DNA from 4 places in the Streptomyces aquilus genome. Region 2 is predicted to be linked to each of the others. Evidence: riboswitches for the same ligand, from Rfam matches in the RefSeq annotation. Region 2 holds a riboswitch; each other region holds the start of a gene.
What was found. Region 2 has a riboswitch for cyclic di-AMP ahead of EJC51_RS21125 (LysM peptidoglycan-binding domain-containing protein). Riboswitches for the same ligand answer to the same signal wherever they lie in the genome.

Region 1 (4,840 bases), 4.1 Mb from region 2:
GCGAGTACAGCCATACGGTGGCCTCGGCGGCGTCTCCCGCCGCTCCGCGTACGTCCAGCTGGGCCGGGTGGCGCTGCCAGAAGTCCCGTAGTCCGAAGGAGAGTCCGCCGCTCGCACCGCCGACGTAGCCGAGGCCTCCGGCACGGCGGCCGGCCGCGGCGTGGATCCAGCCGTAGCCGGCCTTGGTGCGCTTGCGGACGGTGTAGCCGTCGGCGTTGGGCTGGGTCAGGGTGTAGTCGCCCCAGGCCGGGATGTAGGCGAGGCGGTCGGCGACCCGGGGGTCCCAGGTCGAGGTGGCGGGCAGCCGCTCACCGGCGATCTGGGCCGCGCGCACCGCCGCTCCGGGGTCGCGGCGCAGCCCGGTGATGCCCTGGACGGCCTCGCTGAACAGACCGCCGCCGGAGTCGGCGAACCGCACATGGCGGTCGTAGGGCCGGTCGCTCAGCGGCACGGTGAAGCGGACGCCCAGACCGCGCAGGAAGTCCCCCTGATCCGAGCCCGGCGTCTGCTCGCCGTCCCAGACGAAGGTGTGCACCAGACGGAAGGAGTCGGCACCGGCGAAGAAGGAGAAGCGCAGGGTGTACGGCAGCCAGGCCCGCCCGCCGTCGCGGTGCCGGCCCTCGACGCGGACGACGGCCCGGACCGGACCGTCCTGCTCCACCTCGACCTTCTCGACCCGGCCGGCGAAGTGCGAGAGGTCCGCGCCCTCCCGCACCGACTCCTGCCGCAGGGCGACCAGCTTGCCGTTCCGGGCGATCTCGGCCGACCCGCGCCGCACACTCCGTACGACGGTGTCGGAGCCCTTGGCGCCGAACACGGCGGTGATGACGCCGGTCGACACCTCGACGCGGCCCGCGGACCGGGTGACCGTGACCTGCTGCTCCGGCGCGGCCGGAGTGCCCGCCGCGAGCTTGTAGGCGGAGGCCTTCGGCGCGCCGGGTGCGAGGGCGTGCGCCGTCCACTTCACCGAGCCGTCAGGCCAGTAGCCGGTGACCCAGCTCTGGACGGGGACGTCGTCGCCCGCGGCGGTCGTCAGCCGGAAGGACTGCTCCGGCCGGTACGCCCCGCGCGCCCACGGCACGCCCCAGGTGGCACCGGCGTGGACGTCGGGCGCCGAGCCCTCCAGCCAGTGCAGTTCGGTGTCGTCGGCGTCCGCCGCGGCGGCGGTGCGGGACAGTGCCCAGGAGAACTGGGCCGCGGCGGCCGCGGCTGCGGCGCCCTTGATGACGGTGCGTCGGTCGACGCCGGGCACGGGGACCTCCGGATGCGGGTGCGGATGCCATGACGGTCAGAAAGCGCTTGCATCGCTTCGGAGATCACTGTGGTCCCACCCTCGCCTCCCTGTCGACGCTTTGGGCAGCCGCGCCACAAGACCGCAATGAACCGATCATGAAACGGCAAGACCCGACACCGAAGGCCGGACCCGGGGATCGGGATCCGGCCTTCGGTGGCATCGGGGGGAGCGTCAGCCGACGGCGACGCCCTTCGAACGGAGGTACCCGACCGGGTCGATGTCCGAGCCGTAGTCCGGCGTCGTCCGGATCTCGAAGTGGAGGTGCGGACCCGTCACGTTGCCGGTGGCACCGGAGAGGCCGACCTGCTGCCCCTCGGTGACGGTCTGGCCGGCCGAGACCGAGAGCGCGGACAGGTGGGCGTACTGCGCGTAGTAGCCGTCGGCGAGCCGGATGACGACCTGGTTGCCGTACGCGCCGCCCCAGCCGGCGGAGACGACGGTGCCCGCGCCCACGGCCTTCAGCGAGGTGCCGGTCGGGACGACGAAGTCGACGCCCGTGTGGTAGCCGCTGGACCACATGCTGCCGGCCACGTGGTAGCCCGTGCCGACGGTGGCGCCGGAGACGGGCAGGGTGAAGCCGCTGGAGCTGCCGGTGCCGGCGGACTCGCTGCTCTGGGTGGCGGTCGTCGCGTTCGAGGAGGACGAGGACTTCTCGGTGCTCGTGGACTTCTCGGAGCCGGCGGACCTGTCCGTGCTCGCCGCCGCCTTCTTGCCCAGCGTGAGCTTCAGGCCGGGGTGGATGAGCGAGGGGTCGGAACCGACGGCCTCACGGTTGTCCGAGTACAGCTTCTTCCAGCCGCCGGTGACGTTCTGCTCGTCGGCGATCTTCGAGAGGTAGTCACCGGCCTTCACCGAATAGGTGCGCACGGTCGCGGTGTTCGCGGCGCCCTTCTTCTGCGTGGCCTTCTCGGTGGCCGTCTTCGCGGCGACCGGAACGGACCGGACGGCCTTTTCCGAAACCGACTGCGCCACGGACTGACCGGTGGCCGCGTGGGCGCCTGCGGCCCCCATCAGAGGCAGGGCGAGTGCGGCGCCACCGGTTCCGGCGACGGCGATCGAGCGGGTGAGGCGCTGGGACTTCGGACGGCGGTGCTTACCCTTCGCGGGCATGGCGAATTCCTCTCCGGCGCCTGCGAGGTGAGCTGTCGGGTGCGGACTGGAGATGTCCGGACGCACCGAGGTGCGACTTAACCCCAAGCCTGTTCCGGAAGACCGGTCCAGGCGGTTGTACCTGTGGGTCCCCCGCTCCTGCCGTTCACGGGTGAGTTGTGCGGATTCCGGTCGGCGGCAGGATTGGGCGTCCGTCCGGATTGGTGGCGAACGTAAGCGAGGAAGACGCAAAGGGACAAGTAAGAGGTTCCAGGGTGATTGCGTTCCTCTTGATCCGCCGCGAAATTCACGGTCACCCTCCGTGTTTTGGCGGGCCTTCCCGGAACGCAATCACCCAGCTTTTGACAGCGAATTACGTGAACATGACGAACGACTCAGGGTCACCGATATGACGCTGCTCACGTGCCGTTCGCACAGCTTCCCTTATTCCAGAGCGAGTTGGAATGAAGGCTACGGAAGCCACCAATTCGGACAGAAAGCTCAGATGCGACGCAGCCGTAGAACTGCCGCATCCAGATCGCCCCGCAATCCCACCCGCAGCCCGTGATGCAGCAATACGGCACCTCTGTGAATTTCGCCCGTTTCACGGCATTCATACGACGCCTTCGGGTCGAGCCCGCGCAGCCGCAGCGCCGGAACGGGTTCGCCGTACCGCTGCGACTGGAGCCAGGCCAGGACGACGGTCTCGTCCCCGAGGACGTACTGCACGGCGCTCAGGCCGTCGCCCTGCGGCGCCCGGAGCCGGTACTGGTCGCCGCGCTGCACGAGCGGCCGGATGTCCTTGTAGAGCTCCACCCACTCGCGGGCCTCGGCGAGCTCCTCCTCGCTCCACCGGGTGAGGTCGCCGCCGACACCGAGCACCCCTGCCATGGCGCTGACGAAGCGGAAGCGCAGCGAGCTGACCCGGCCGTTGAGCATGGCGTTCGGACTGTCGGTGACCCAGGCCGCCATCACGCGCGCGGGGTGGATCTGACTGAAGCCGTGCTGGATGGCGAGCCGGTCGAGCGGGTCGGTGTTGTCGGAGGTCCACACCTGGTCCGTACGGCCCAGGACGCCGAGGTCGATGCGGCCGCCGCCGCCCGAGCAGGACTCGAAGGCGACGCCGGGGTGGGCGGCCCGCAGCCGGTCCAACAGGGCATAGAAGGCGTGCACATGGTCGACCCAGAGCCGCTGCGGATAGGCGTCGCCGGGCCAGCCCGCGTCGGTGAAGCAGCGGTTGAAGTCCCACTTCACGTAGTCGATCGGGGCGCTGGACAGCAGGGCGTCGAGCTGCCCCCACAGGTACTCCTGGACGTCCTCGCGCGCGAGATTGAGGACGAGCTGATTGCGCAGCTCCGTCCGCTTTCGTCCCGGCTGGAACTGCACCCAGTCGGGGTGTGCCCGGTACAGGTCGCTGTCCGGGTTGACCATCTCGGGCTCGACCCAGATGCCGAACTGCATCCCGAGCCCGTGCACGTAGTCGGCGAGGGGCTTCAGGCCGCCCGGGAAGCGGTCGCGGTTGACCGTCCAGTCGCCGAGTCCGGCGCGGTCGCTGGTGCGGGCGCCGAACCAGCCGTCGTCCACGACGAACAGCTCGACGCCGATGGCCGCGGCCCGCCGCGCGAGGTTCCCCTGCTGCTCCTCGGAGATGTCGAACTCGGTGGCCTCCCAGGAGTTGAACAGCACCGGACGGTCCTGCTCGGCGTCCGGGACGACGTACGTCCGCTGGTAGGCGTGCCACGCGCGGCTGGCGCCGCCGAAGCCGCCGTCGCTCCACAGCCCCGCGAAGACGGGGGTCGTGAACGACTCACCCGCCGCCAGCCTCAGCAGCCCCGACTCGTCGTACCCGGCACCGCCGGTGATCTGCACGCGCGCGTCGGGGAGTTGGGCCACCGCGATCCGCCAGGAGCCCGACCAGCCGAGCGCGCAGGCGTAGACCTCGCCGCGCTCCTCACCGGCGTCGGTGTCGAGGGCGACCCAGGGCAGGTGCTGGTGGCTGGTGTGGCCGCGGCGGCTGCCGATGACCTTCTCACCGTAGGTGAGGGGGGCGCGCACGAGCCGGGACTCGGCGGCCCAGCGGCCGTGCAGCTGGGAGAGCCGCCAGTCCTCGCGGTCGGGCAGCGTCCAGGTGGCGGAGTCGGCGCGCAGCAGCTCCAGGGCGTCGTCGCCCTGGTTCTCCAGGGTGGTCCAGCGCTCCACCACGTCGCCGCGCATCCGGTAGTGCAGCGTGACGAGGAGACCGCCGTCCCGGAACCGCAGCCTCAGCTCGTCGGCGTCGGCGTCGGTCTCGTACGCCTCGAAGCTCCACTCGGTGCCGCGGCGCTCGTCGGTGCGCACCGAAAGGGCGGGCCGGACGAAGCGGGGGCCACCCTCGACCGGGTACTCCTCGCGCCCGTCGAGCGGGGACTCGAAAGGCCAGTAGTCGGGCAGCGGACGGACCGCGAGCGCCTCGGCGTC
Region 2 (4,840 bases):
TCGGGCGCCAGCCGCCCGGTCCGGTCGACGCCCTGCCCGAGCCGCACGATCGTCATCCGGCGGTCCAGGTCGACGAGTTCACCGGTGGCCGGGTCGCAGTCGGCGACCAGGAGACGGATGGAGTTGGTACCGCAGTCGATGGCGGCGACACGGGTCACTGCTCGTCCTCCTTCGGCAGCGTCACGCACGCGCCCTTGCGCCACCACTCCGGCAGCATCGCGATCGCCTCGTCGCCCAGCGGGTTCACACCCGGCCCGGCGGCCAGGGAGTGGCCGACCAGCACGTGCAGGCACTTCACCCGGTCCGGCATGCCGCCCGCGCTCGGGAAGCCCTTGAGCTCCTCGATCTCGTCACGCCGCCGGATGTAGTCCTCGTGCGCGGCGCGGTACGCGGCGGCCAGCTCCGGATCGGTTTGCAGGCGCTCGGTCATCTCCTTCATCACGCCGTTCGCCTCCAGCGTCCCGATCGCGGAGTTCGCCTTCGGGCACGTCAGGTAGTACAGCGTCGGGAAGGGCGTGCCGTCGGGCAGCCGGGGGGCCGTCTCCACCACGTCCGGCTGCCCGCAGGGGCACCGGTGCGCGATGGCGCGCAGCCCGCGCGGCGGACGCCCGAGCTGCTGCTTGAAGGCCTCGACGTCGGCGTCGGTCGGCTCGGTGCGCGGGGTGGTGGGCGGGGGCGTTTGCATGCCTGTTACTGATTTCCTCTGTCGGTCTACTGGTCGGAGGCGTCGGACTTGTCGACCCCGTCCCAGACGTTCGAGTACCAGGGGCGGTCCGCCGCCCCCAGGTCGGCGCGCGACTGCTGGGCCGCGCCCGGGTCGACGACGACGAACCCCGTCTCCCCCGGCATCACATAGTGCAGCCGCTGCCGGATCTGCTGCTCGGCGTACGCGTCGTCCTGCCACCGCGCCTTGAGGTCGCGCAGCTGCTCGACGCGCTGCCGTGCCTGGTCCTGCTCCCGCTGGAGATCGGCGATGTCGGCGCGCTGGGAGACGTACTGCCTTATCGGGTACGCGAGCGCGACGATCAGCGAGCACAGCACCAGCGCGAGCAGCGCCGCGCGGCCGGTGAGCCGCGAGCGGCGGGCCTGCCGCTTGGTCTGGGAGCGGTAGACCCGGGCCGCGGTCTGCTCGCCGAGCAGCCGGATCCGGGTCGCGGTGGAGAAACGGTCCCGGTCCTTGACGGCCATCTCTCACTCCCGTTCACACGCGCGTACGTCCCCGCACACGGTACGGGACCGAGTACGGGGACGTACGTACGACGCTGTCCTTGAGGGCTTTAAGGGTGTCAGCCCTTGAAGCGCGGGAAGGCCGAGCGGCCGGCGTACACCGCGGCGTCGTCGAGGATCTCCTCGATGCGCAGCAGCTGGTTGTACTTGGCGACGCGCTCGGAGCGGGCCGGGGCGCCGGTCTTGATCTGGCCGCAGTTGGTGGCGACGGCGAGGTCGGCGATGGTGACGTCCTCGGTCTCGCCGGAGCGGTGGGACATCATGCACTTGAAGCCGCTGCGCTGGGCGAGCTCGACGGCGTCCAGGGTCTCGGTGAGCGAGCCGATCTGGTTCACCTTGACCAGGAGGGCGTTGGCGGTGCCCTCCTCGATGCCGCGGGCGAGACGCTCCGGGTTGGTGACGAACAGGTCGTCGCCGACGAGCTGGACCTTGTCGCCGAGCTTGTCGGTGATGACCTTCCAGCCGGCCCAGTCGTCCTCGAACAGCGGGTCCTCGATGGAGACGAGCGGGTAGGCCGCGACGAGCTCCTCGTAGTACTCCGTCATCTCGGCGGCGGAGCGCTCCTTGCCCTCGAACTGGTACTTGCCGTCCTTGTAGAACTCGGAGGCGGCGACGTCGAGGGCGAGGGCGACCTGCTCGCCGGGGATGTAACCGGCCTCCTTGATCGCCTCCAGGATGAGGTCCAGGGCGGCGCGGTTGGACTCGAGGTTCGGCGCGAAGCCGCCCTCGTCGCCGAGGCCGGTCGACAGGCCCTTGCTCTTCAGGACCTTCTTGAGGGTGTGGTAGACCTCGGTGCCCCAGCGCAGCGCCTCGGAGAAGGACTCCGCGCCGATCGGGGCGATCATGAACTCCTGGATGTCCACGTTGGAGTCGGCGTGCGAGCCGCCGTTCAGGATGTTCATCATCGGAACGGGCAGCAGGTGCGCGTTCGGGCCGCCCAGGTAGCGGAAGAGCGGGAGGTCGCTGGCCTCGGAGGCGGCGTGGGCGACGGCGAGGGAGACGCCGAGGATGGCGTTGGCGCCGAGGGAGCCCTTGTTGTCGGTGGCGTCCAGGTCGAACATCGCCTGGTCGATCAGCCGCTGCTCGGTGGCGTCGTAGCCGACCAGCTCCGGGCCGATCTGCTCGATGACGGCGAGGACGGCCTTCTCGACGCCCTTGCCGAGGTAGCGGTTCGGGTCACCGTCGCGGAGCTCGATGGCCTCGAAGGCGCCCGTGGAGGCGCCGGAGGGGACGGCGGCACGACCCGTGCTGCCGTCGTCGAGGCCGACCTCGACCTCGACCGTGGGGTTGCCTCGGGAGTCCAGGATTTCCCGGGCTACGACGACGTCGATGGACGGCACGAGCATCTCCTTCTTGGGATGTGACGCGGCTACGGCACTGCCGCAGCGACTCTGCGAGACGAGCCTAACCGGCTCCGGGCGATCGGCCACCGCGTGGACCGCCCCGTGGACAGAACCGATCGTAAATTGTTTCCGAACGGAACAAAGACGGTTCAAGAAACCACGTACAAAACGCGGCGCAAAAAACCCCGCTCCGGTGCGTACGGGGGAACACGCACCGGAGCGGGGAGCCCGTGGGGACGGGGGGACCCTCACGAGGCCCTCAGTATGAGAGGACCACGGATGTGAGGGCGCCGCGGTTCAGGCAGGACTCACTTGAGGTGCAGCTGCTGACCCGGGTAGATGAGGTTCGCGTCCTCGATGATGTCCTTGTTCAGCTTGAACAGCGTCTGGTAGCCGCCCTTGACCTTGTGCTTCTCCGCGATCGAGCTGAGGGTGTCACCCTTGACGACCTTGTACTCGCCGTCGCCCTTCTTGACCTTCTTGCCGGTCGGGGTGGTGACGGTCTTCTTCGCGGCCGTGCGCTCCGAGGAGCGGGAGGCCGACTGCTCGGAGGAGCGGGTGCTGGTGCCGCTGTCGCTCGACGAGCTGGAGGAACCGGAGGACGACGAGCCGCCACCGTTGTAGGCGGCGCCGGACAGGCCCACACCGCAGGTCGGCCAGGCGCCCTTGCCCTGGGAGGCGAGCACCTTCTCGGCGACGGCGATCTGCTGCGCCTTGCTGGCCTGGTTGGCCTGCGGGGCGTAGGCGGTGCCGCCGTACGCGGCCCAGGTCGAGGCCGAGAACTGAAGGCCGCCGTAGTAGCCGTTGCCGGTGTTGATGGACCAGTTGCCGCCCGACTCGCACTGGGCGACGGCGTCCCACTCGGAGGCGGTGGCGGCGGAGGCGTTGCCGGCCGCCATCAGCGGGGCGGCGATGGCGACACCGGTGACGCCGGCGAGCGCGGCGGCGCGGGTGGCCTTGGACGGACGACGGTGCTTGCCCTTGCCGGAAAACAGCATGGTGGATCCCCTCACCGACGCCTGCGAGGTGAGCTGTCGGGTTCGGGCCGGTTGAGTTGCCCGGTCGCGCACCCTGCGGTGCGCGGCTTCACCCCAAGCCGGTCCAGCGTGAACTGCTGGGCCCGGCGCTTACCTTGGGTCCCCCGCTCCTGCCTACGGCGCTTGACGCGACGACTGTTCCCGTACGGCCGCTGGCAGGATTCGGCGTTGCGGCAGCCGGGGCTCGTGGTGACGAGCGGTGTTGACCGTAGACACGGAACCCGGGGGATTTCAAAGACGATCAGGGCTTCTGAGACTCATCCCACACTTTCGCCAAACCGGACATTCAGCGCGAAGCGTGACGCGAACTCCCGTCGCTTTTCGCCCTATTCAGCCCCGACTACGAGGGTCTGACCGGGCATGATGGCGCTCGGGTCGGGACCGATGACCTGCTCGTTCGCGGCGTAGAGGTGGCGCCATCCGCCGTCGAGGCCAAGGGAGTCGGCGATGGAGGCGAGCGTGTCGCCCTCGCGGACGGTGTACGCCTTCTCGTCGGCGCTCGGGCCACGGTGCCGGCCGGTGCCGGTCTCGCCCGCGGGATCACTCTTGGCGTCGCTCTTGTTGTCGCTCTTGTTGTCGCTCTTGTTGTCGCCGCCGAGGGCGCCGATGTCGACGAGGTTCGAAGAGCCGCCCACTTGCCATGAGTTGTCCGATTCGGCCTCATTCGCCGGGACTGTGGGCGAGCTGTCGGGCGACTGTGAGGCGGTCGAGCCGGAGTCGGGCGTATCCGACTTGGCGGACTTGTCCGCGCCGGTGGAGGTGGAGGGCGAGGGAGAGGCGTCGGTGGAGGCGTCACCGGAAGCATCGTCCGACGAGCCGGACTCCGCGGAGTTGGGCAACCCGGATGATTCCGATCCCGATCCGGACGTATCGGACTCCGCGCCGGATCCGGACGCCGAGGACGAACCGGTCCCGACGCCCGTGTCGACATCGGCCGAGCCCGAGTCCTTGCTGAGCCCGTTCAGCAGCCCGCAGGCGCCCCAGACGCCGACACCCTGGTCGGCGAGGACCTTCTCGGCGACGGATATCTGCTGGTTGCGGCTGGCCAGGTCGGCGCTCGGGGCGTAGTCGAGGCCGCCGTACTTCTCCCAGTTCTCCTGCGAGAGGCTGAGCCCGCCGTAGGAACCGTCACCGTTGTTCTGGCTCCAGGAGCCGTCCGTCTCGCACTTGGCGACCTTGTCCCAGGTGCCGCCGTCGGCCGCGCTCGCGCCGGTGGCGGCGAGCAGCGGGATC
Region 3 (4,840 bases), 590 kb from region 2:
CGCTCCTCGCCACCGCCTGCGCGGGGACCGGCGCCGACACCCGCACCATGGCCCGCGCCCTCCCCCCGGACACCGCCTTCACCCACCCCGGCGTGCTCGTCAGCGAGGCGCAGCTGGAGGCCGTGAAGAAGAACGTCACCGCGGGCAAGCAGCCGTGGCTCAAGGCCTACCTCGACATGCGGGACAGCAAGTACGGGGCGTACAAGTACCGGCCCGAGCCGTACGCCAGCGTCGACTGCCCCGGTGGCGACCACGCCGACCGGCCCGCGCACGGCTGTGTCGAGGAGCGCGAGGACGCCATCGCCGCCTACACCCAGGCCCTGCTGTTCCGGATCACCGGCAAGCAGCAGCACGCCGTGAAGGCCAGGGAGATCATGGACGCCTGGTCGGCGACGATGCGGCGGCACACCGAGGAGGACGCCGGGTTGCAGACCGGGTGGGCCGGGTCGACGTGGGCGCGGGCCGCCGAGATCGTCCGGCACAGTCCCGGCGCGGGCTGGCCGGCGGACCGGGTCGCCCGGTTCGAGACCATGCTGCGCACGGCGTATCTGCCGACCGTCACCCGCAAGGTCCCCGACTACAACGGCAACTGGGACCTCGTGATGACCGACGCGGCCATCGGGATCGCCGTCTTCCTGGAGGACCGCAAGGCCTTCGAGCACGCCCTGGAACGGTTCCGCGAGCGCGTGCCCGCCTACTTCTACCTGGCGAAGGACGGCAAGCTGCCGCTCACGCCCAAGGGGTCGACCGTCAACACCCCGCAGAAGCTCACGACGTACTGGTTCGGGCAGCGGACGTACAAGGACGGCATGTCCCAGGAGACCTGCCGCAACTTCAAGCACGTCGGCTACTCCGTCGCCGCCACCGCCCACATCGCCGAGACCGCCTGGCACCAGGGCATCGACCTGTACGGCGAGGTGAAGGACCGGCTCAAGAGCGCCCTCGCCTTCCACGCCCGGTACCAGGCCGGGGAGTCCGCCCCCGTGTGGCTGTGCGGCGGCAAGGTGGACCGGAACATGGGGCCGGACCTGGAGGTCGCCCTCAACCACCTGGAGAACCGCCTCGGCATGGCCGTCCCGGCCGCCCACAAGCTCGCCGAGGAGACCCGCCCGGCCGGTACCGACAACCTCTTCGTCTCCTGGGAGACCCTGACCCACGCGGGCAATCCCGGCAGCTGAGAACCGCTCGTGAGCTGGGGCGACGTAAAGGTGGCGCGAGGGGTCCCGCGGATGGCGTATGCTGGTTTCACCGACGCGGGGTGGAGCAGCTCGGTAGCTCGCTGGGCTCATAACCCAGAGGTCGCAGGTTCAAATCCTGTCCCCGCTACTGAAGGCCCAGGGCCGGAATCCAGATCAATGGATTCCGGCCCTGAGTCGTTGTCCGGGCCCTTTCCGGCCGTCGGAGACATGGGCGATGTCACGGCCGGTGATCAGGCGAGCGCCCTCCGCATAACAACTGACATACCGTCAATACCTGTGAGTCTCCTGTGGGTCTCCGGGGGCGGGGTCAACTCGCCCGTTTTTCACCGGCCATGACCCCTACGTCCTGCCGAAAAAGGTTAATGATCAAGCAGAACAGCTTGGAATCCGTACCCCGGGTCTATTAACGTTCGATAACGCAGCGCGGTCGTCCCAGCCGTCACAAGAGTCGGCTCCGTGCGCACGCGCCGAATCCCGCAAGGGAACCGGGGAACCACCAACTTGGGGTGAATCACGCGGAAGTCGCCGTGGCAGCACGGCGGTTATACGCGCGTAGGAGACCTTCCTGCTCCGAACCCGTCAGCTAACCCGGTAGGCGAGAAGGAAGGAAAGGAGCACGCCCACGTGGCGTCAAACCGGCCTGCCCCCGAGGCCCCGTACGTGCCGAGCCAGCGCAGCACCGATGCCTTCGGCTACGGCAGCTACCACCACGACGAGGGCCCGCAGGACGTCTGGAATCCCACCGAGGACTCCCTCCGCCCGCCGCGTGGCAAGCACCGGGTGGCCAAGCAGCGCGGCGGGGGACTCGCCCGCAGCTCCACGGTCCTGGGCGTCGGTGTCATAGCCGCCGTCGGCGCGGGCGGCATGGCCAGCGCCAACACCGGCAAGCCGCCGGTCTCCATCTCGATCCCCGACCTGCCCAACGTGGGCGGCGTCTTCGGCGGTGACGACGAGGCCCCCAAGGGTTCCGCCACCGCCCTCAGCAGCCTGGCCACCAGCGCCACGCGGACCGCCGAGAGCGGCTCGGACGCCGGTGAGGCGCTGCGCAACCGGATCATGGCGCAGGCCGAGAGCCAGCAGAACCAGGTCGACAACAAGGCGCAGCTGGCCGCCGAGGCCGAGGTCGCCACGCAGACCGCGAAGGCCGAGGCCGCCGCGCTCAAGCAGGCCGCCGACGACGCCGCCGCGGCGAAGAAGGCCGCCGAGGAGAAGGCCGCGAAGGAGGCCGAGGCCAAGCGCCTCGCCGAGCTCGCCAAGCAGTTCACGCTGCCGACCTCCTCGTACACGATCACCTCGACCTTCGGTCAGGCCGGCTCGCTGTGGTCCTCCGGCTACCACACCGGGCTCGACTTCGCGGCCCCCACGGGCACGCTGATCAAGGCGATCCACAGCGGCACCATCACGGAGGCCGGCTGGGCCGGCTCCTACGGCTACCGCACGATCCTCACCCTCGACGACGGCACCGAGCTGTGGTTCTGCCACCAGTCCTCGATCAGCGTCAGCGTCGGCCAGAAGGTCAGCACCGGCGACGTCATCGGACGCGTCGGCGCGACCGGCAACGTGACCGGCGCCCACCTGCACCTGGAGGTCCACCCGGGCGGTGCGGACACCGGCATCGACCCGATGGCGTGGCTGCGGAGCAAGGGCCTGAACCCCTGACCTCTCAGAGGCGCGCCTCTCTCTGAACCCCGGCGGTCCTGACGCTCACCCCCCGACGTCAGGGCTGCCGGTCCGCTGTGTACGGAATACCGGCTTCCGGCGCAGGTGTTGATCCCGTACATGACTTCTCTTCGCAAGCTGGGCACGTCCGATCTCGAGGTCTTCCCGCTCTCCCTGGGCGGCAACGTCTTCGGCTGGACCGCCGACGAGGCGCAGTCCTTCGCCGTCCTCGACGCCTACGCCGCCGCGGGCGGCAACTTCCTCGACACCGCCGACTCCTACTCGAACTGGGTGGAGGGGAACTCGGGCGGCGAGTCCGAGACCATCATCGGCAAGTGGACCAAGGCGCGCGGCAACCGCGACGACGTCGTGATCGCCACGAAGGTCAGCCAGCACCCGGAGTTCCAGGGCCTGCGGGCCGCCAACATCAAGGCCGCCGCGGACGCCTCCCTGCGCCGCCTGGGCACCGACCACATCGACCTCTACTACACCCACTTCGACAAGCCCGAGGTGCCGGTCGAGGAGATCATCGGCGCGCTGGACGAGCTGGTGACGGCGGGCAAGGTGCGGCACATCGCCGCGTCCAACATCTCGGCCGAGCGGCTGGAGAAGTCGCTGGCCTTCTCCGAGCGCGAGGGCCTGGCCCGGTACGTGGCGCTCCAGCCGCACTACAACCTGGTCTCGCGCGAGACGTACGAGGGCGAGCTCCAGGACCTGGCGGAGCGCACCGGCCTCGCCGCCGTCCCCTACTTCGCGCTCGCCTCCGGGTTCCTCACCGGCAAGTACCGCGACGGCGAGGTGGTGGAGGGCGCCCGGGCCGCCGGAGCCGGCAAGCACCTGGAGACCGAGCGGGGCCGCAAGGTCCTCGCCGCCCTCGACGACGTCGCCGAGGCCCACCGCGTGCCGGTCGCCACGATCGCCCTGGCCTGGCTCGCCGCCCAGCCGACGGTGACGGCCCCGATCGCCTCGGCGCGGGTGGTGGACCAGCTGCCGGCGCTGCTCAAGGTCGCGGAGGTGACCCTCACGGAGGCCGAGGTGGAGCGGCTGACGGAGGCGTCCGCGTAGCTTTCGTCAGGTCTGGTAGGGGTTGTACGCGGGGTACGGCGCCGACTGCTGGCCGTACCCGTACACCCCGTACATCGGCCACGGTGCCGCCACCACCGGGACCGGCGGTGCCGTCGTCCGGGCCGCGTGGTCGAGCGCCGGGCGGGCGACGTCCCGCCGGGCCCACAGCTCGTGCAACAACTCCCTCTCCCGTACGACGAAGTCGGCGCCGGCGCGGCCGCGGCGCCCCCGGTGCCGCAGGAACGCCAGCGACGTCGCGTACGCCTCGTACTGCGCCACCGCCCGCGCGGCGGGCCGTCCGGCGTGCCGGCGGGCGTACTGGCGGGCGATGCGCCGGGCCCGCATCGAACTGAGCGCGAAGGGCTCGGCGGGGGTGAGCCAGCCGGCCACGGCGTAGGCGGGCAGTTCCTCGCGGACGGTCCTCAGCTCGCGCTGCCGGGTCCAGATGACCAGCCAGGTCAGCAGCCCGAACGCGGGGACCATGAAGGCCGCGTACACGGCGAAGAAGCCGTACTCCCCGAAGGTGGACGAGCCGTTCCAGACGGCGTGCATGCCCATCGCGAGCAGCAGGCCGGAGAGGGGGACGAGGACGCGGCGGAGGTGGTGGCGGTCGGCGGAGAGGGCGGCGATGCCGAAGCCGATGCCGGTGAGGACCGTGAACAGGGGGTGCGCGAACGGGGACATGATCACGCGCACGAAGAACGTCGCCGCGGTCACGGACGCGATGCCGCGGTCGCCGGTGAGCTGGTCGGTGCCGAAGGCGGTGCCGAGGTAGAGGATGTTCTCGGTGAACGCGAAGCCGGTGGCGGTGACCCCGGCTATCACCACGCCGTCGACGATCCCGGTGAAGTCCCGTCTGCGGAAGAGGAAGACCAGCAGGACGGCGGCGGCCTTCGCGGACTCCTCCACGATGGGCG
Region 4 (4,840 bases), 1.6 Mb from region 2:
CTCGCGGTGAGCCGCGGCGCGCCCAAGCTCGGCGCCGGATACGTCTCCTCGGTGCCGGGCCTGTACTTCACGGGCCTCCCGTCGGCGTCGTCGTACGGACCGGTGATGCGCTTCGTGTGCGGCACGGAGTTCGCCTCACCGCGGCTGGCGCGGCATCTGGCGGCGGCGCACGGGTAGGGCCGGGCGGCGGATCAGATCTCCCCGGACTCCCGCAGCCATGCCGTGAACTCCTCGATCAGTTCCGGCGGGTTGGCGCACTCCGTCGCGTGGGCCTCCCAGCCGGGGCACTCCATGTCGAAGACGACGACCGGCAGCGGGCGGCCGAGGGTCTTCTCGATCACGCCGTCGGCGTGGAGGTGGCGGGCGAGGTCGATGACGGCGTCGTGGAAGTGCCGGCGGAGGAGGTCGGTGCGGGCGCTCAGGTCGTCGTCGTCCAGGACCCGGTCGAGGTCGAACTCGCCGTCGTACCAGGCGCCGAGCCGCTTGACCTCCTCCTCGTACACCCGGCTGCCGACCGGGTCCTCGGGGATGTTGCCGAGCATCTCGAAGCCGTCGAGGAGCCAGTAGGCGTAGTTCCAGCGGACCTCGCCCTCGTCACCCGGGTACCTCTCGCGCTCGTACTGGCTCTCGGTGTTGTAGCCGATGGCCACGTACGGGTGGCGGTCGTCGCCGTCGATGCGCCAGATGCGGAAGGACAGAGCGTAGATCTCGGGCCTGAGCTGCTCGGGGAAGCGTTCGAGGATGCCGACCGCGGCGGTCCGCAGATGGTTCAGGAAGGTCTCCGGGTGATCGGTCATCTCGCGAGCATCTCACCCACCGACCGACGCAACCGGTGGTGTGCGGGCTCCCCTCCGACTCTCAACCGGAGCCGCCGTCAACTCCCAACCGGAGTCGCCGTCGACGGATGTGAAAGCTGCGGCCGTCCGGTTCGCGTCGAGTCGCCGGGGGATTCCATCCGTATTCTCTGATCATGGCCGCACCCACCGCATATTCACTCGTCGCCACTGACCTGGACGGGACCCTCCTCCGGGGCGACGACACGCTCTCCGACCGGTCGCTCGCCGCACTCGCGCGGGTGACGTCGGCCGGGGCCCGGCATCTGGTGGTGACCGGCCGACCGGCCCCGAGAGTGCGGCCGCTCCTCGACGACCTCGGCAGCACCGGACTCGCGGTGTGCGGGCAGGGCGCGCAGGTCTACGACGCCGGCGTGGACCGTCTGCTGTGGTCGGTCACCCTGGACCGGGAGTTGGCCGAGACCGCGCTCGGCAAGATCGAGGCCGAGGTGGGGCAGGTGTACGCGGCCGTGGACCAGGACGGGGTCGACGGGCTCACGCTCATCGAGCCGGGGTATCTGATGCCGCACCCGACGCTGCCCGCCGTGCGGGTGGGCCGCCGCGACGACCTGTGGTGCGAGCCGATCAGCAAGGTGCTGCTGCGCCACCCGGCCCTGACCGACGACGAGTTGGCGGCGACCGCGCGCGGAGTCGTCGGTTCCCTCGCCACGGTGACGATGTCGGGCCCCGGCACCGTCGAACTCCAGCCATGCGGCATCACCAAGGCGACGGGCCTCGCGCTGGCCGCCGAGTACCTCGGCCTGGGCCCGCGGGACACCCTCGCCTTCGGCGACATGCCCAACGACATCCCCATGTTCGACTGGGCGGCCCACGGCGTCGCGATGGCCAACGCCCACCCCGAACTCAAGGCCGTGGCCGACGAGGTGACCTTGTCGAACGAGGACGACGGCATCGCCGTCGTCCTCGAAAGACTCTTCCACTAGGCCCCTGCGGAAGGCTCTTCAACCAGCCCTCGGCGAAAGGCTGTTCAAGCAGTCCCCGACGAGAGACTGTTCAATCAGCCCTCGGCAGACCTCAGTACGCGCCGTACACGTTGTCGATCGAGCCGTACACCGCGGCCGCGTAGTTGCAGGCCGCGGTGATGTTCGCGACCGGGTCGTAGGAGTCCCACGACGTGCCGGCCACGTGGTACGCGTTGAACGTCGGGTCGATCACCTGGAGCAGGCCCTTGGAGGGCGTGCCCGCGGCGGCGTTGGAGTCCCAGTTGTTGATGGCGTAGGGGTTGCCCGAGGACTCGCGGATGACGTTGCGGTAGATGCCGTCGTAGGTGCCGGGAATGCCGTTCTGCGCCATGACCTGGAGCGAGGCGCGGATCCAGCCGTCGAGGGTGTCGGAGTAGCCGAGCGAGGTGGCGGTGACCGTGGTCGTGGTGGCCGCGGACGCGGTGGTCGCGCCGACGACGGGGAAGGCGAGTGCGGCGACGGCGGCACCGGTGACGGCGAGCTTGCGGGACAGACGCATGACGAAGTTCCTCTCCGGCGCCTGCGAGGTGAGCTGTCGGGTTCGGGCGGGAGCTGCCCGGCCATGCCGAAGAAGGCATGACTTCACCCCAAGCCGTACCGGCGCGTCCGAAGACGTCCGGCCCGGCGACTTACCTGGGTCCCCCGCTCCTGCCGTGAAGTTCTCTGGGTGAGGTGAGCGGTCTACGGGCGGCGGCAGGATTCGGCGTCCGCCCGGGCCCGGAACGTATGCGACTGCACATGTCCGAAACAAGTACCGGATTCACAGATCGCACCTGTTGACCTTGGTGTCCGGCTTGCGCGCCCCGGAATTCCGGGGTTTTCGGACAGGGTGAGGGCAGGGTGAAGTGAGCCAACTCACCGCGGAGAACGAGAACGGCAAATCGGGCAATCAACCCTCAACTGGCGGTTAACCGGCGGTCCGTGGAATCCGCTTCTCCCAGGTCCGGTGGAAGACCACCTCACCGCTCTCGGTGCAGATCACCTCGTTGGACGTCAGGAACTCGGTCGCCGCACAGGTGATCTCCGAGCGGGTGCGGACGGTGGTGTCCCAGCCCAGCTCCGGCCGGTGCAGCCGGATCGACCAGTCCGAACGGGCGCGGGCCGACAGCGGGTCCGCCTCCTGGATCGTGTACGTCTCCAGCGCGTCCTCGGTGAACTCCAGGCCGTCGGGGTAGAAGCGGGTGCCGCCGTAGCGCGGGTCGACCTCCAGCCGCCACTCGCCCTTGGCGACATCCCGCACGACCAGCCGCTCGGGGCGGGGCTCGTCGAGGGTGGCCGGGTAGTTCACGCCCAGGGGTTCCGACTGCTCGGGCTCGCCGAAGCCGATGCCGGTGTCCGAGTCCACGTCATGTGTCCTGACCGGCAGTTCGAGGAAGCTGCCCGCCGGGTCCAGTGTGAAGCCGGCGTCGGACTCGGGCTGCGGCCAGATCCACGGCCAGTACGCGGAGGAGACCGCGAGCCGGATGCGGTGCCCGGGCGGGAAGACATGCCCGATGCCGTTCAGCTCGAAGACGACCTCCCCGCTCGCCCCCGGCTCCCACGGCACCGCCCGGTCCCGCCCGTGCCGCGCCGACAGGTTCAGCACGCCCCGGGTGACCAGCGTCGACGACCCGTCCGGCGCCACATCGCACAACCGTGCGATCACCTGCCCGCGCGGCACCTCGCACGTCACCCGCAACCGCACCCGGGGCCGCCCCAGCACCCACGTCTCCTCACCCACCGCGAACTCGAAGCAGGCCGACCGGGCGTCCTCCTCCCGCTGGTCCGGCGGCAGGTCGGCGTCGTTCCCGAACGGGAAGAAACGCCCGGCGTCCACGCCCGTGTGCTGCGGGGAGCGGACGAGGACAGGGGCGCCCTGGAGGCCGTACGAGACCGTCGTGACGTGCGGGGAGGGCCAGGCCGGCTCGCCGACCCAGCGGCCCGGGAGCGTGTCGTAGACCGTGGCGGGGCGGTGGGAGTCGCTGACCCAGGACCGCAGCAGGGGTTCCCGCAGGACGCCGGTGTCGACGCCCTTGAGGTGCTGGTCCCACCAGCGCAGGGTCTCCTGGAGGAAGCCGATCGCCGGGCCCGGCGGCAGCCCGCGGTCGGGGTACTGGTGGGACCAGGGGCCGATCAGCCCGCGGACCCGGTCCGGCGGCAGGTGCTCGACCAGCCTGAGCACCGTGTCGCGGTAAGGGTCGTGCCAGCCGCCCACCGCCAGGACCGCCGCGTCGATCGCGCCGTAGTCCTCGCAGACACTGCCGTGCCGCCAGTAGGCGTCCCTGGTCTGGTGGTCCAGCCACGTGTGGATGAACGGATCGACGTGCTCCAGGCGCTTGAGCCACATGTCCCGCCAGGCCAGGCCCGCGTACCGCGGGTCCGGCGGCCGGGAGACGAAGGCCAGCATGGTCGCGGCCCAGGCGTGCATGTCGACGGCGAGGACGGAACCTCCCATGTAGTGCACGTCGTTGTCATAGCGGTCGTCCGTGGAGCAGACCGTGACGACCGCCTTGAGCGGCTCGGGTGCGAGGGCCGCGATCTGGAGGGAGTTGAAGCCGCCCCAGGAGATGCCGAACATGCCGACCTTGCCGTCGCACCAGGGCTGCGCCGCCAGCCAGTTGACCACCTCGACCCCGTCGGCCAGCTCCGTCGCCGAGTACTCGTCCGTCGGCAGACCGCCGCTGTTGCCGTGCCCGCGGACGTCGACGCGCACGGAGGCGTAGCCGTGGCCCGCGTACCAGGGATGGCGCTGGAAGTCGCGGGGCGCGGTCCAGTCGGTCAGGCGGTAGGGCAGGTATTCGAGCAGAGCGGGTACCGGTTCCTGGGTGAGTGGTCGCCACACGCGCGCGTACAGCTGTGTCCCGTCCGGGAGCGGGATGCGCAGGTCCTCGTGGGTCGTCTCGTAGGGGAAGGACGTACGGATGTGCATGAGGATGATCCCGTTCGCTTCAGTGGACGGGGTGCATGGTGCGGCGCAGCCAGGGTGCCGCGGCCATCACCGCGAGGCCCGCGGCCACCGCGATCGCGCCGTTGACGCCGAAGTAG

Region 1: linked by a shared signal. The riboswitch ahead of EJC51_RS39540 (M23 family metallopeptidase) and the one ahead of EJC51_RS21125 (LysM peptidoglycan-binding domain-containing protein) in region 2 are both predicted to bind cyclic di-AMP.
Region 3: linked by a shared signal. The riboswitch ahead of EJC51_RS23735 (M23 family metallopeptidase) and the one ahead of EJC51_RS21125 (LysM peptidoglycan-binding domain-containing protein) in region 2 are both predicted to bind cyclic di-AMP.
Region 4: linked by a shared signal. The riboswitch ahead of EJC51_RS28665 (transglycosylase SLT domain-containing protein) and the one ahead of EJC51_RS21125 (LysM peptidoglycan-binding domain-containing protein) in region 2 are both predicted to bind cyclic di-AMP.

Annotation. Positions count from the first base shown of each region.
Region 1 covers NZ_CP034463.1:8,650,130-8,654,969, reverse strand. The annotation lists gene EJC51_RS39545 (exo-rhamnogalacturonan lyase family protein) at 1-1,252, opposite strand, end outside; gene EJC51_RS39540 (M23 family metallopeptidase) at 1,466-2,404, opposite strand; cyclic di-AMP (ydaO/yuaA leader) riboswitch at 2,407-2,577, opposite strand; gene EJC51_RS39535 (alpha-galactosidase) at 2,885-4,840, opposite strand, start outside.
Region 2 covers NZ_CP034463.1:4,594,168-4,599,007, forward strand. The annotation lists gene EJC51_RS21105 (Ppx/GppA phosphatase family protein) at 1-158, opposite strand, end outside; gene EJC51_RS21110 (DUF501 domain-containing protein) at 155-685, opposite strand; gene EJC51_RS21115 (FtsB family cell division protein) at 712-1,188, opposite strand; gene eno (phosphopyruvate hydratase) at 1,287-2,573, opposite strand; gene EJC51_RS21125 (LysM peptidoglycan-binding domain-containing protein) at 2,879-3,568, opposite strand; cyclic di-AMP (ydaO/yuaA leader) riboswitch at 3,572-3,739, opposite strand; gene EJC51_RS21130 (LysM peptidoglycan-binding domain-containing protein) at 3,934-4,840, opposite strand, start outside.
Region 3 covers NZ_CP034463.1:5,188,860-5,193,699, reverse strand. The annotation lists gene EJC51_RS23745 (alginate lyase family protein) at 1-1,178, shown strand, start outside; tRNA gene EJC51_RS23740 (tRNA-Met) at 1,253-1,326, shown strand; cyclic di-AMP (ydaO/yuaA leader) riboswitch at 1,655-1,812, shown strand; gene EJC51_RS23735 (M23 family metallopeptidase) at 1,824-2,858, shown strand; gene EJC51_RS23730 (aldo/keto reductase) at 2,979-3,923, shown strand; gene EJC51_RS23725 (PrsW family intramembrane metalloprotease) at 3,930-4,840, opposite strand, start outside.
Region 4 covers NZ_CP034463.1:6,211,504-6,216,343, forward strand. The annotation lists gene EJC51_RS28650 (FAD-dependent oxidoreductase) at 1-177, shown strand, start outside; gene EJC51_RS48875 (hypothetical protein) at 192-797, opposite strand; gene EJC51_RS28660 (HAD family hydrolase) at 971-1,777, shown strand; gene EJC51_RS28665 (transglycosylase SLT domain-containing protein) at 1,869-2,315, opposite strand; cyclic di-AMP (ydaO/yuaA leader) riboswitch at 2,319-2,501, opposite strand; gene EJC51_RS28670 (CocE/NonD family hydrolase) at 2,724-4,724, opposite strand; gene EJC51_RS28675 (peptide MFS transporter) at 4,744-4,840, opposite strand, start outside.